4 regions of the Bacillus paramobilis genome follow, and region 2 is predicted to be linked to each of the others. Evidence: a T-box and tRNA genes for the amino acid it is inferred to sense, from the RefSeq annotation. Region 2 holds a T-box; the other regions hold tRNA genes.
What was found. A T-box is a leader RNA that pairs with one kind of tRNA and senses whether it is charged. The one in region 2 lies ahead of thrS (threonine--tRNA ligase), so its partner is inferred to be a tRNA-Thr.
Positions count from the first base shown of each region.

Region 1 (2,174 bases), 1.7 Mb from region 2:
CACTCAACTATGTATAAGTACAACAGAGAAGAGTTTAAAAAGAAGTTTTTAGAAATTACAAAATTAACAGCTGATAATGTGCTAATATCTACTGGTGGTGTCGGATTTAACTTCATGTCACCAGGCTGGAGAAGTTCTCTCTAGAGTGCTTGAAGAGAATATTGTATAGAATACCGGAATTAAAAGGATAAAAATGAATGTTTGTTTTTATCCTTTTAATGTTTCTTAGTTTACTCACCGCACACTTTTTGTCACACCAATAAAACACAAAAAATCTCTATACAATTAGTATAGAGATTTTTTATTACGCCGTTCATGATACCGATGGTCGGGGTCGAACCGACACTCCCGAAGGAACACGATTTTGAGTCGTGCGCGTCTGCCAATTCCGCCACATCGGCACAAAAGAAAAGGCGGCAACCGGATTTGAACCGGTGATAAAGGTTTTGCAGACCTCTGCCTTACCACTTGGCTATGCCGCCATATTAAATTATATTGGAGCGGAAGACGGGATTCGAACCCGCGACCCCAACCTTGGCAAGGTTGTATTCTACCACTGAACTACTTCCGCAAAAATGGCTGGGCTAGCTGGATTCGAACCAGCGCATGACGGAGTCAAAGTCCGTTGCCTTACCGCTTGGCTATAGCCCACCGAATTCTTACTTAATTATATGTAAGTATCCATTAGATTATTTGTAATTTTTAAAATAAAAATGGGGCGACTGATGGGAATCGAACCCACGAATGCCGGAGCCACAATCCGGTGCGTTAACCACTTCGCCACAACCGCCATGTTGTGTAAATATATTTGGCAGGGGCAGTAGGAATCGAACCCACACTGGAGGTTTTGGAGACCTCAGTTCTACCTTTAAACTATGCCCCTATGTAAATGGTGGAGGGGGGCAGATTCGAACTGCCGAACCCAAAGGAGCGGATTTACAGTCCGCCGCGTTTAGCCACTTCGCTACCCCTCCGAAACTTACATGGTGCCGGCTAGAGGACTTGAACCCCCAACCTACTGATTACAAGTCAGTTGCTCTACCAATTGAGCTAAGCCGGCATATTTTATTAAGATAAATGGTGGCTCGGGACGGAATCGAACCGCCGACACGAGGATTTTCAGTCCTCTGCTCTACCGACTGAGCTACCGAGCCTTATTAAAATGGCGGTCCCGACCGGGGTCGAACCGGCGATCTCCTGCGTGACAGGCAGGCATGTTAACCACTACACCACGGGACCATTTGGTTGCGGGGACAGGATTTGAACCTGCGACCTTCGGGTTATGAGCCCGACGAGCTACCGTGCTGCTCCACCCCGCGATGATACTACTTATATAATTTATATGGTGGAGGATGACGGGATCGAACCGCCGACCCCCTGCTTGTAAGGCAGGTGCTCTCCCAGCTGAGCTAATCCTCCAAAGTGGTGACCCGTACGGGATTCGAACCCGTGTTACCGCCGTGAAAGGGCGGTGTCTTAACCACTTGACCAACGGGCCAAATATTATAAATCCTATGGCGGAGAGCAAGGGATTCGAACCCTTGATACGCTTGTGACGTATACACGATTTCCAATCGTGCTCCTTCGGCCAGCTCGGACAGCTCTCCAATGGCTCCGCAGGTAGGAATCGAACCTACGACCGATCGGTTAACAGCCGATAGCTCTACCGCTGAGCTACTGCGGAATAATATTGCCTGGCAACGTCCTACTCTCACAGGGACAAGGTCCCAACTACCATCGGCGCTAGAGAGCTTAACTTCCGTGTTCGGTATGGGAACGGGTGTGACCTCTCTGCCATCATTACCAGACATTATTCTTTTGAGACAATCATTATTATAACTTATTCACTCTAAAAGTCAACAAGTTTTTTATGTTCTCTCAAAACTAGATAACATTTGCTTCATATTATATGGTTAAGTCCTCGATCTATTAGTATTCGTCAGCTCCACATGTCACCACGCTTCCACCTCGAACCTATCAACCTGATCATCTTTCAGGGATCTTACTAGCTTACGCTATGGGAAATCTCATCTTGAGGGGGGCTTCATGCTTAGATGCTTTCAGCACTTATCCCTTCCGCACATAGCTACCCAGCTATGCCCTTGGCAGAACAACTGGTACACCAGCGGTGCGTCCATCCCGGTCCTCTCGTACTAAGGACAGCTCCTCTCAAA
Region 1 covers NZ_CP151108.1:4,756,111-4,758,284, forward strand. The annotation lists gene AABL52_RS24320 (DUF3884 family protein) at 1-144, shown strand, start outside; tRNA gene AABL52_RS24325 (tRNA-Leu) at 320-401, opposite strand; tRNA gene AABL52_RS24330 (tRNA-Cys) at 412-482, opposite strand; tRNA gene AABL52_RS24335 (tRNA-Gly) at 497-571, opposite strand; tRNA gene AABL52_RS24340 (tRNA-Gln) at 577-651, opposite strand; tRNA gene AABL52_RS24345 (tRNA-His) at 715-790, opposite strand; tRNA gene AABL52_RS24350 (tRNA-Trp) at 810-883, opposite strand; tRNA gene AABL52_RS24355 (tRNA-Tyr) at 891-974, opposite strand; tRNA gene AABL52_RS24360 (tRNA-Thr) at 985-1,060, opposite strand; tRNA gene AABL52_RS24365 (tRNA-Phe) at 1,079-1,154, opposite strand; tRNA gene AABL52_RS24370 (tRNA-Asp) at 1,164-1,239, opposite strand; tRNA gene AABL52_RS24375 (tRNA-Met) at 1,243-1,319, opposite strand; tRNA gene AABL52_RS24380 (tRNA-Val) at 1,344-1,419, opposite strand; tRNA gene AABL52_RS24385 (tRNA-Glu) at 1,424-1,498, opposite strand; tRNA gene AABL52_RS24390 (tRNA-Ser) at 1,516-1,607, opposite strand; tRNA gene AABL52_RS24395 (tRNA-Asn) at 1,610-1,684, opposite strand; rRNA gene rrf (5S ribosomal RNA) at 1,693-1,808, opposite strand; rRNA gene AABL52_RS24405 (23S ribosomal RNA) at 1,910-2,174, opposite strand, start outside.
Region 1: it encodes a tRNA-Thr, which carries the amino acid that the T-box ahead of thrS (threonine--tRNA ligase) is inferred to sense. The anticodon was not compared.

Region 2 (2,174 bases):
TGAAATTTTGTTTAGAAAAGGATGTGCCTAATTTGCGTATCAATAAATTTATTAGTGAAGCTGGAAAAGCGTCTCGACGTGGAGCAGATAAATTAATTAATGAGAGAAGAGTAATTATTAACGGTAAGGTTGCAAAAATTGGTGACCAAGTCAATCCAGGTGATGATGTACGCGTAAATGGAGAGCAACTTCGTATTGCTCGAGATCACGTATATATTGCTTTAAATAAACCAGTAGGTATTACATGTACAAGTGAAAAAGCTGTAAAAGGTAACATTATCGATTTAGTGAATCATCCTTTACGAATTAGTCATATTGGACGTCTTGATAAAGACTCAGACGGTTTAATTTTGTTAACGAATGATGGTGATATCGTTAACGAAATTTTACGTGCTGAAAACAAACATGAGAAAGAATATATCGTTTCTGTAGATAAGCCAATTACACCTGATTTCTTAGAAAAAATGGCAGCGGGTGTGAAGATTTTAGGAACGAAAACACTTCCTTGTGAGATCACACAGTTATCAAAATATGAGTTCAACATTATTTTAACACAAGGGCTAAATCGCCAAATTCGTCGTATGTGTGAAGCTTTAGGTTATCAAGTATACACGTTAAAACGCACGAGAATTATGAATATTGAATTGAATAATTTACCTGTTGGACAGTGGAGAGATTTATCGAAGAAAGAGAAACGACGTCTATTTTCAGACTTAAATTATGAACCACAAGATTGGTAAAATTGAGAAGGGGAAACCAAAAATCTATTTTGGTTTCTTTTTCTATTAAATAAAAAAACTTTTTTAAACACTTGCAATAATAAAATGAATAGGATATAGTGAATAACAATTAATGGATGTACTTATAAAAGCAAAGAAAAGGACACGAGTTATTTTGCCCGGTTATACAGAGAGGGAAGGAAAGCTGAGAACTTCCTAACGCAGAAAAATAACTTACCACCTTAGAGCTGCACTAGGGAAATTAAGTATCTAGTGCCGTGTAAGCGACGTTATCGCAAAAGAAGCCATTATGTTTTTTGTGATGGGAATCTGGGTGGAACCACGAATATAAGCATATTCGTCCCTAATTTTTAGGGATGAATATGCTTTTTTGCATTCAATTTCATAATAAGCGAAGAAAAGGACACGAGTTATTTTACCCGGTTATACAGAGAAGGAAGGAAAGCTGAGAACTTCCTAACGCAGAAAAATAACTTACCACCTTAGAGCTGCACTGGGGAAATTAAGTATCTAGTGCCGTGTAAACGACGTTACCGTAAAAGAAGCCATTGTATATTTACAATGGGAATCTGGGTGGAACCACGGGTAAAAGCACGCTCGTCCCTATTTTAGGGATGAGTGTGCTTTTTATTATGAAATGGAGAGATGAAAAATGAAAGAACAAATGATTGAACTTAAATTTCCAGATGGTAGCGTTAAAGAATTTGCAAAAGGAATTACTTTAGAAGAAGTTGCTGGATCCATTAGCAGTAGTTTAAAAAAGAAAGCAGTAGCGGGGAAAGTAAATAATCAGTTATATGATTTACGCCGAAATATTGAAGGAAATGCGGAAGTAGAAATCGTTACTATAGATTCTAATGAAGGGGTAGAAATTGCAAGACACTCTGCGGCACATATTTTAGCGCAAGCTGTAAAGAGAATGTATGGCAATGTAAACCTTGGTGTAGGGCCGGTTATTGAAAATGGATTTTATTATGATATGGACCTTCCAAGTAGTGTAAACGTAGAAGATTTACCGAAAATCGAAAAAGAAATGAAAAAGATAATAAATGAAAATGTAATAATAGAGCGAGTTGAAGTTTCTCGAGAAGAAGCAGCAAAACTGTTTCAAGAAATGAATGATCACCTGAAATTAGAACTGTTAGAAGCAATTCCTAGTGGGGAAAGTGTAACACTATATAAACAAGGTGAATTTGTAGATTTATGTAGAGGACCACATTTACCGTCAACAGGATATTTGAAAGCATTCCAATTAACTCACGTTTCTGGTGCATATTGGCGAGGTGATAGTAACAATCAAGTGCTTCAGCGTATATATGGTGTTGCGTTCTCTTCTCAAAAAGAATTAGAAGAGTATTTACATTTCGTTGAAGAAGCAGCAAAAAGAAATCATCGTAAATTAGGTAGTGAGCTGGAGTTATTTATGTTTTCAGA
Region 2 covers NZ_CP151108.1:3,008,835-3,011,008, reverse strand. The annotation lists gene AABL52_RS15490 (pseudouridine synthase) at 33-740, shown strand; T-box leader at 865-1,088, shown strand; T-box leader at 1,126-1,348, shown strand; gene thrS (threonine--tRNA ligase) at 1,393-2,174, shown strand, end outside.

Region 3 (2,174 bases), 2.4 Mb from region 2:
ACCATATGCGCCCGTAGCTCAATTGGATAGAGCGTTTGACTACGGATCAAGAGGTTAGGGGTTCGACTCCTCTCGGGCGCGCTTTTATTAACGGGAAGTGGCTCAGCTTGGTAGAGCACCTGGTTTGGGACCAGGGGGTCGCAGGTTCAAATCCTGTCTTCCCGATTTTCCAAAAACATGGGGCCTTAGCTCAGCTGGGAGAGCGCCTGCCTTGCACGCAGGAGGTCAGCGGTTCGATCCCGCTAGGCTCCACTTTTTAATATCATTTATGGCGGTGTAGCTCAGCTGGCTAGAGCGTACGGTTCATACCCGTGAGGTCGGGGGTTCGATCCCCTCCGCCGCTACCATAAAGGACCTTTAGCTCAGCTGGTTAGAGCAGACGGCTCATAACCGTCCGGTCGTAGGTTCGAGTCCTACAAGGTCCACCATTAGACGTTTCTATCTCGGAGGTATACCCAAGTTCGGCTGAAGGGATCGGTCTTGAAAACCGACAGGCGGCGAGAGTCGCGCGGGGGTTCGAATCCCTCTACCTCCTCCATTTTTTCTAAAGTAAATATTTTATCATCGCGGGGTGGAGCAGCACGGTAGCTCGTCGGGCTCATAACCCGAAGGTCGCAGGTTCAAATCCTGTCCCCGCAACCAAATGGTCCCGTGGTGTAGTGGTTAACATGCCTGCCTGTCACGCAGGAGATCGCCGGTTCGACCCCGGTCGGGACCGCCATTTTTTACATAAAGGCTCGGTAGCTCAGTCGGTAGAGCAGAGGACTGAAAATCCTCGTGTCGGCGGTTCGATTCCGTCCCGAGCCACCATTTTGAAATCGCAAGCCGACTTAGCTCAATTGGTAGAGCAACTGACTTGTAATCAGTAGGTTGGGGGTTCAAGTCCTCTAGTCGGCACCACTTTCAAAATGAGCCATTAGCTCAGTTGGTAGAGCATCTGACTTTTAATCAGAGGGTCGAAGGTTCGAATCCTTCATGGCTCACCATTTATAATTTAATGCGGGTGTAGTTTAGTGGTAAAACAAGAGCCTTCCAAGCTCTGGTCGAGAGTTCGATTCTCTTCACCCGCTTTTCAATTATGGGCCTATAGCTCAGCTGGTTAGAGCGCACGCCTGATAAGCGTGAGGTCGATGGTTCGAGTCCATTTAGGCCCACCATAATTGTTCCGCAGTAGCTCAGTGGTAGAGCTATCGGCTGTTAACCGATCGGTCGTAGGTTCGAGTCCTACCTGCGGAGCCATATTACAGAGAAGTACCCAAGTGGCTCAAGGGGCTCCCCTGCTAAGGGAGTAGATCGCGAACGCGGTGCGAGGGTTCGAATCCCTTCTTCTCTGCCAGAACTGGCCCGTTGGTCAAGTGGTTAAGACACCGCCCTTTCACGGCGGTAACACGGGTTCGAATCCCGTACGGGTCATACTAAAAGAGATAGCATAATCTGCTATCTCTTTTTTGTTGTGTAAAAGTAGACTTTGGATAGTCTGCTTTTTTTTATGGATTTCTTGTGGCTTTAGTGCTTGATAGTAATCATTGTAATAAGTTGTAGGAGATTTATATATATACACTTATTTTTGCAACCTTTTTATTCTCTCATTCGACTATATTAGTAAAGGGAGGAAGAAATAAAAATGGACATAGCGTATCTAGTAAAACAAGCAACAAGAGGAAATGATCAAGCATTTGAACAACTTATTACTTTTGTTCGCCCAAAACTATATCGAACAGCCTATTCTTATGTAAGAAATGAACAAGATGCACTGGATATATACCAAGAAACAATTTATGAAGCATATCTTTCATTGAGAAAGTTAAAAAAGCCGGAGAAATTTCAAAGTTGGATTACTAAAATTCTTGTTTTTAAATCCATTGATTTTGTAAGAAAATCCTCTAGACAATTTGTTGCGAATGATGAAATGTTTTCTAATTTATGTACAGAAGAGAGCATGAATAAATTAGAGCAATCGTTGGATTTAATCGAGGCATTTAATTTCTTAGATCCTACTTACAAAACTATTATTGTATTAAGGTATTATCACGATTTATCTATTAAGGAAATTGCTGAGATTCTTAATTCTCCAGAAGGAACCGTAAAATCTCAATTACATCGAGCAAAGCAAGCCTTACGCCCCATTTTAAAGGAGGGATATAGTTATGAATAAAGAAGAATTTAATCACCAT
Region 3 covers NZ_CP151108.1:603,444-605,617, forward strand. The annotation lists tRNA gene AABL52_RS03025 (tRNA-Leu) at 1-4, shown strand, start outside; tRNA gene AABL52_RS03030 (tRNA-Arg) at 8-81, shown strand; tRNA gene AABL52_RS03035 (tRNA-Pro) at 92-165, shown strand; tRNA gene AABL52_RS03040 (tRNA-Ala) at 180-252, shown strand; tRNA gene AABL52_RS03045 (tRNA-Met) at 271-347, shown strand; tRNA gene AABL52_RS03050 (tRNA-Ile) at 352-428, shown strand; tRNA gene AABL52_RS03055 (tRNA-Ser) at 446-538, shown strand; tRNA gene AABL52_RS03060 (tRNA-Met) at 566-642, shown strand; tRNA gene AABL52_RS03065 (tRNA-Asp) at 646-721, shown strand; tRNA gene AABL52_RS03070 (tRNA-Phe) at 735-810, shown strand; tRNA gene AABL52_RS03075 (tRNA-Thr) at 825-900, shown strand; tRNA gene AABL52_RS03080 (tRNA-Lys) at 911-986, shown strand; tRNA gene AABL52_RS03085 (tRNA-Gly) at 1,000-1,070, shown strand; tRNA gene AABL52_RS03090 (tRNA-Ile) at 1,081-1,157, shown strand; tRNA gene AABL52_RS03095 (tRNA-Asn) at 1,165-1,239, shown strand; tRNA gene AABL52_RS03100 (tRNA-Ser) at 1,246-1,336, shown strand; tRNA gene AABL52_RS03105 (tRNA-Glu) at 1,342-1,413, shown strand; gene AABL52_RS03110 (sigma-70 family RNA polymerase sigma factor) at 1,625-2,155, shown strand; gene AABL52_RS03115 (DUF4179 domain-containing protein) at 2,148-2,174, shown strand, end outside.
Region 3: it encodes a tRNA-Thr, which carries the amino acid that the T-box ahead of thrS (threonine--tRNA ligase) is inferred to sense. The anticodon was not compared.

Region 4 (2,174 bases), 2.1 Mb from region 2:
CTAAAATAATGTGCTTAGCTCCTTCGTCTAGCGCATGTAGTATAAGCTCTCCAGTTCCTTTAGTCGTTGTAATAAGTGGATTTCGCTTTTTAACCGGAACATGTTGTAATCCTGATGCTGCTGCCATTTCAATAAACGCTGTCTTTTTATCTTTAGACATACCGTAAAAGGCCTGTACACGTTCTCTGAGCGGTCCTGTCACATGAAGTGATATAATCCTTCCCCCTGTAGCATCAACAAGAGAATCAACCGTTCCTTCTCCTCCATCTCCAATTGGTATTTTCACATACTCTGCTTTAGGGAAAATTGCTCTAAAACCTCTTTCAATAGCCTCACATACTTCTATAGCTTTTAAGCTTTCTTTATATGAATCAGATGCAATAACAACTTTCACAATTATCCCCCATCCTTTATTTTCGCATTTTCTCCATTTTAAATGATAAATATGAAAGTTGTCTTTTTAAACACAAAAAAAGCTTACATCATATGATGTAAGCTTTTCTATTAGATGGAGCCTAGCGGGATCGAACCGCTGACCTCCTGCGTGCAAGGCAGGCGCTCTCCCAGCTGAGCTAAGGCCCCTTATTAATAAAAGCGGAAGACGGGATTCGAACCCGCGACCCCAACCTTGGCAAGGTTGTATTCTACCACTGAACTACTTCCGCGAAAATGGTGAGCCATGAAGGATTCGAACCTTCGACCCTCTGATTAAAAGTCAGATGCTCTACCAACTGAGCTAATGGCTCGTAAATGGCTGGGCTAGCTGGATTCGAACCAGCGCATGACGGAGTCAAAGTCCGTTGCCTTACCGCTTGGCTATAGCCCATTAATATTTACTAGTATGGTTATCTTTTCAAAAAAATAAACCCTCTCAGGTTATTTTAAAGAAAATGGTGGAGGGGGGCAGATTCGAACTGCCGAACCCGAAGGAGCGGATTTACAGTCCGCCGCGTTTAGCCACTTCGCTACCCCTCCGACATTTAAAATATATATGGTGGAGGATGACGGGATCGAACCGCCGACCCCCTGCTTGTAAGGCAGGTGCTCTCCCAGCTGAGCTAATCCTCCAAAAGTGGTGACCCGTACGGGATTCGAACCCGTGTTACCGCCGTGAAAGGGCGGTGTCTTAACCACTTGACCAACGGGCCAAAAATTTAAAACTTTTTCCAAGCTTCCAACCGGGCTTGAACCGGTGACCTCTTCCTTACCATGGAAGTACTCTACCAGCTGAGCTATGGAAGCATAATGGCTCCGCAGGTAGGAATCGAACCTACGACCGATCGGTTAACAGCCGATAGCTCTACCGCTGAGCTACTGCGGAATAATACAAGCCTGGCAACGTCCTACTCTCACAGGGACAAGGTCCCAACTACCATCGGCGCTAGAGAGCTTAACTTCCGTGTTCGGTATGGGAACGGGTGTGACCTCTCTGCCATCATTACCAGACTTTTATCATTATACACATTCTTTTCAGAATGTCAAAAGGAATTTTAATATATATTCCTTCAAAACTAGATAACATTGCTACATATTATATGGTTAAGTCCTCGATCTATTAGTATTCGTCAGCTCCACATGTCACCATGCTTCCACCTCGAACCTATCAACCTGATCATCTTTCAGGGATCTTACTAGCTTACGCTATGGGAAATCTCATCTTGAGGGGGGCTTCATGCTTAGATGCTTTCAGCACTTATCCCTTCCGCACATAGCTACCCAGCTATGCCCTTGGCAGAACAACTGGTACACCAGCGGTGCGTCCATCCCGGTCCTCTCGTACTAAGGACAGCTCCTCTCAAATTTCCTACGCCCACGACGGATAGGGACCGAACTGTCTCACGACGTTCTGAACCCAGCTCGCGTACCGCTTTAATGGGCGAACAGCCCAACCCTTGGGACCGACTACAGCCCCAGGATGCGATGAGCCGACATCGAGGTGCCAAACCTCCCCGTCGATGTGGACTCTTGGGGGAGATAAGCCTGTTATCCCCGGGGTAGCTTTTATCCGTTGAGCGATGGCCCTTCCATGCGGAACCACCGGATCACTAAGCCCGACTTTCGTCCCTGCTCGACTTGTAGGTCTCGCAGTCAAGCTCCCTTATGCCTTTGCACTCTACGAATGATTTCCAACCATTCTGAGGGAACCTTTGGGCGCCTCCGTTACACTTTAGGAG
Region 4 covers NZ_CP151108.1:5,130,911-5,133,084, forward strand. The annotation lists gene AABL52_RS26145 (glycerate kinase) at 1-394, opposite strand, end outside; tRNA gene AABL52_RS26150 (tRNA-Ala) at 510-582, opposite strand; tRNA gene AABL52_RS26155 (tRNA-Gly) at 594-665, opposite strand; tRNA gene AABL52_RS26160 (tRNA-Lys) at 671-746, opposite strand; tRNA gene AABL52_RS26165 (tRNA-Gln) at 752-826, opposite strand; tRNA gene AABL52_RS26170 (tRNA-Tyr) at 892-975, opposite strand; tRNA gene AABL52_RS26175 (tRNA-Val) at 993-1,068, opposite strand; tRNA gene AABL52_RS26180 (tRNA-Glu) at 1,074-1,148, opposite strand; tRNA gene AABL52_RS26185 (tRNA-Thr) at 1,170-1,242, opposite strand; tRNA gene AABL52_RS26190 (tRNA-Asn) at 1,247-1,321, opposite strand; rRNA gene rrf (5S ribosomal RNA) at 1,331-1,446, opposite strand; rRNA gene AABL52_RS26200 (23S ribosomal RNA) at 1,536-2,174, opposite strand, start outside.
Region 4: it encodes a tRNA-Thr, which carries the amino acid that the T-box ahead of thrS (threonine--tRNA ligase) is inferred to sense. The anticodon was not compared.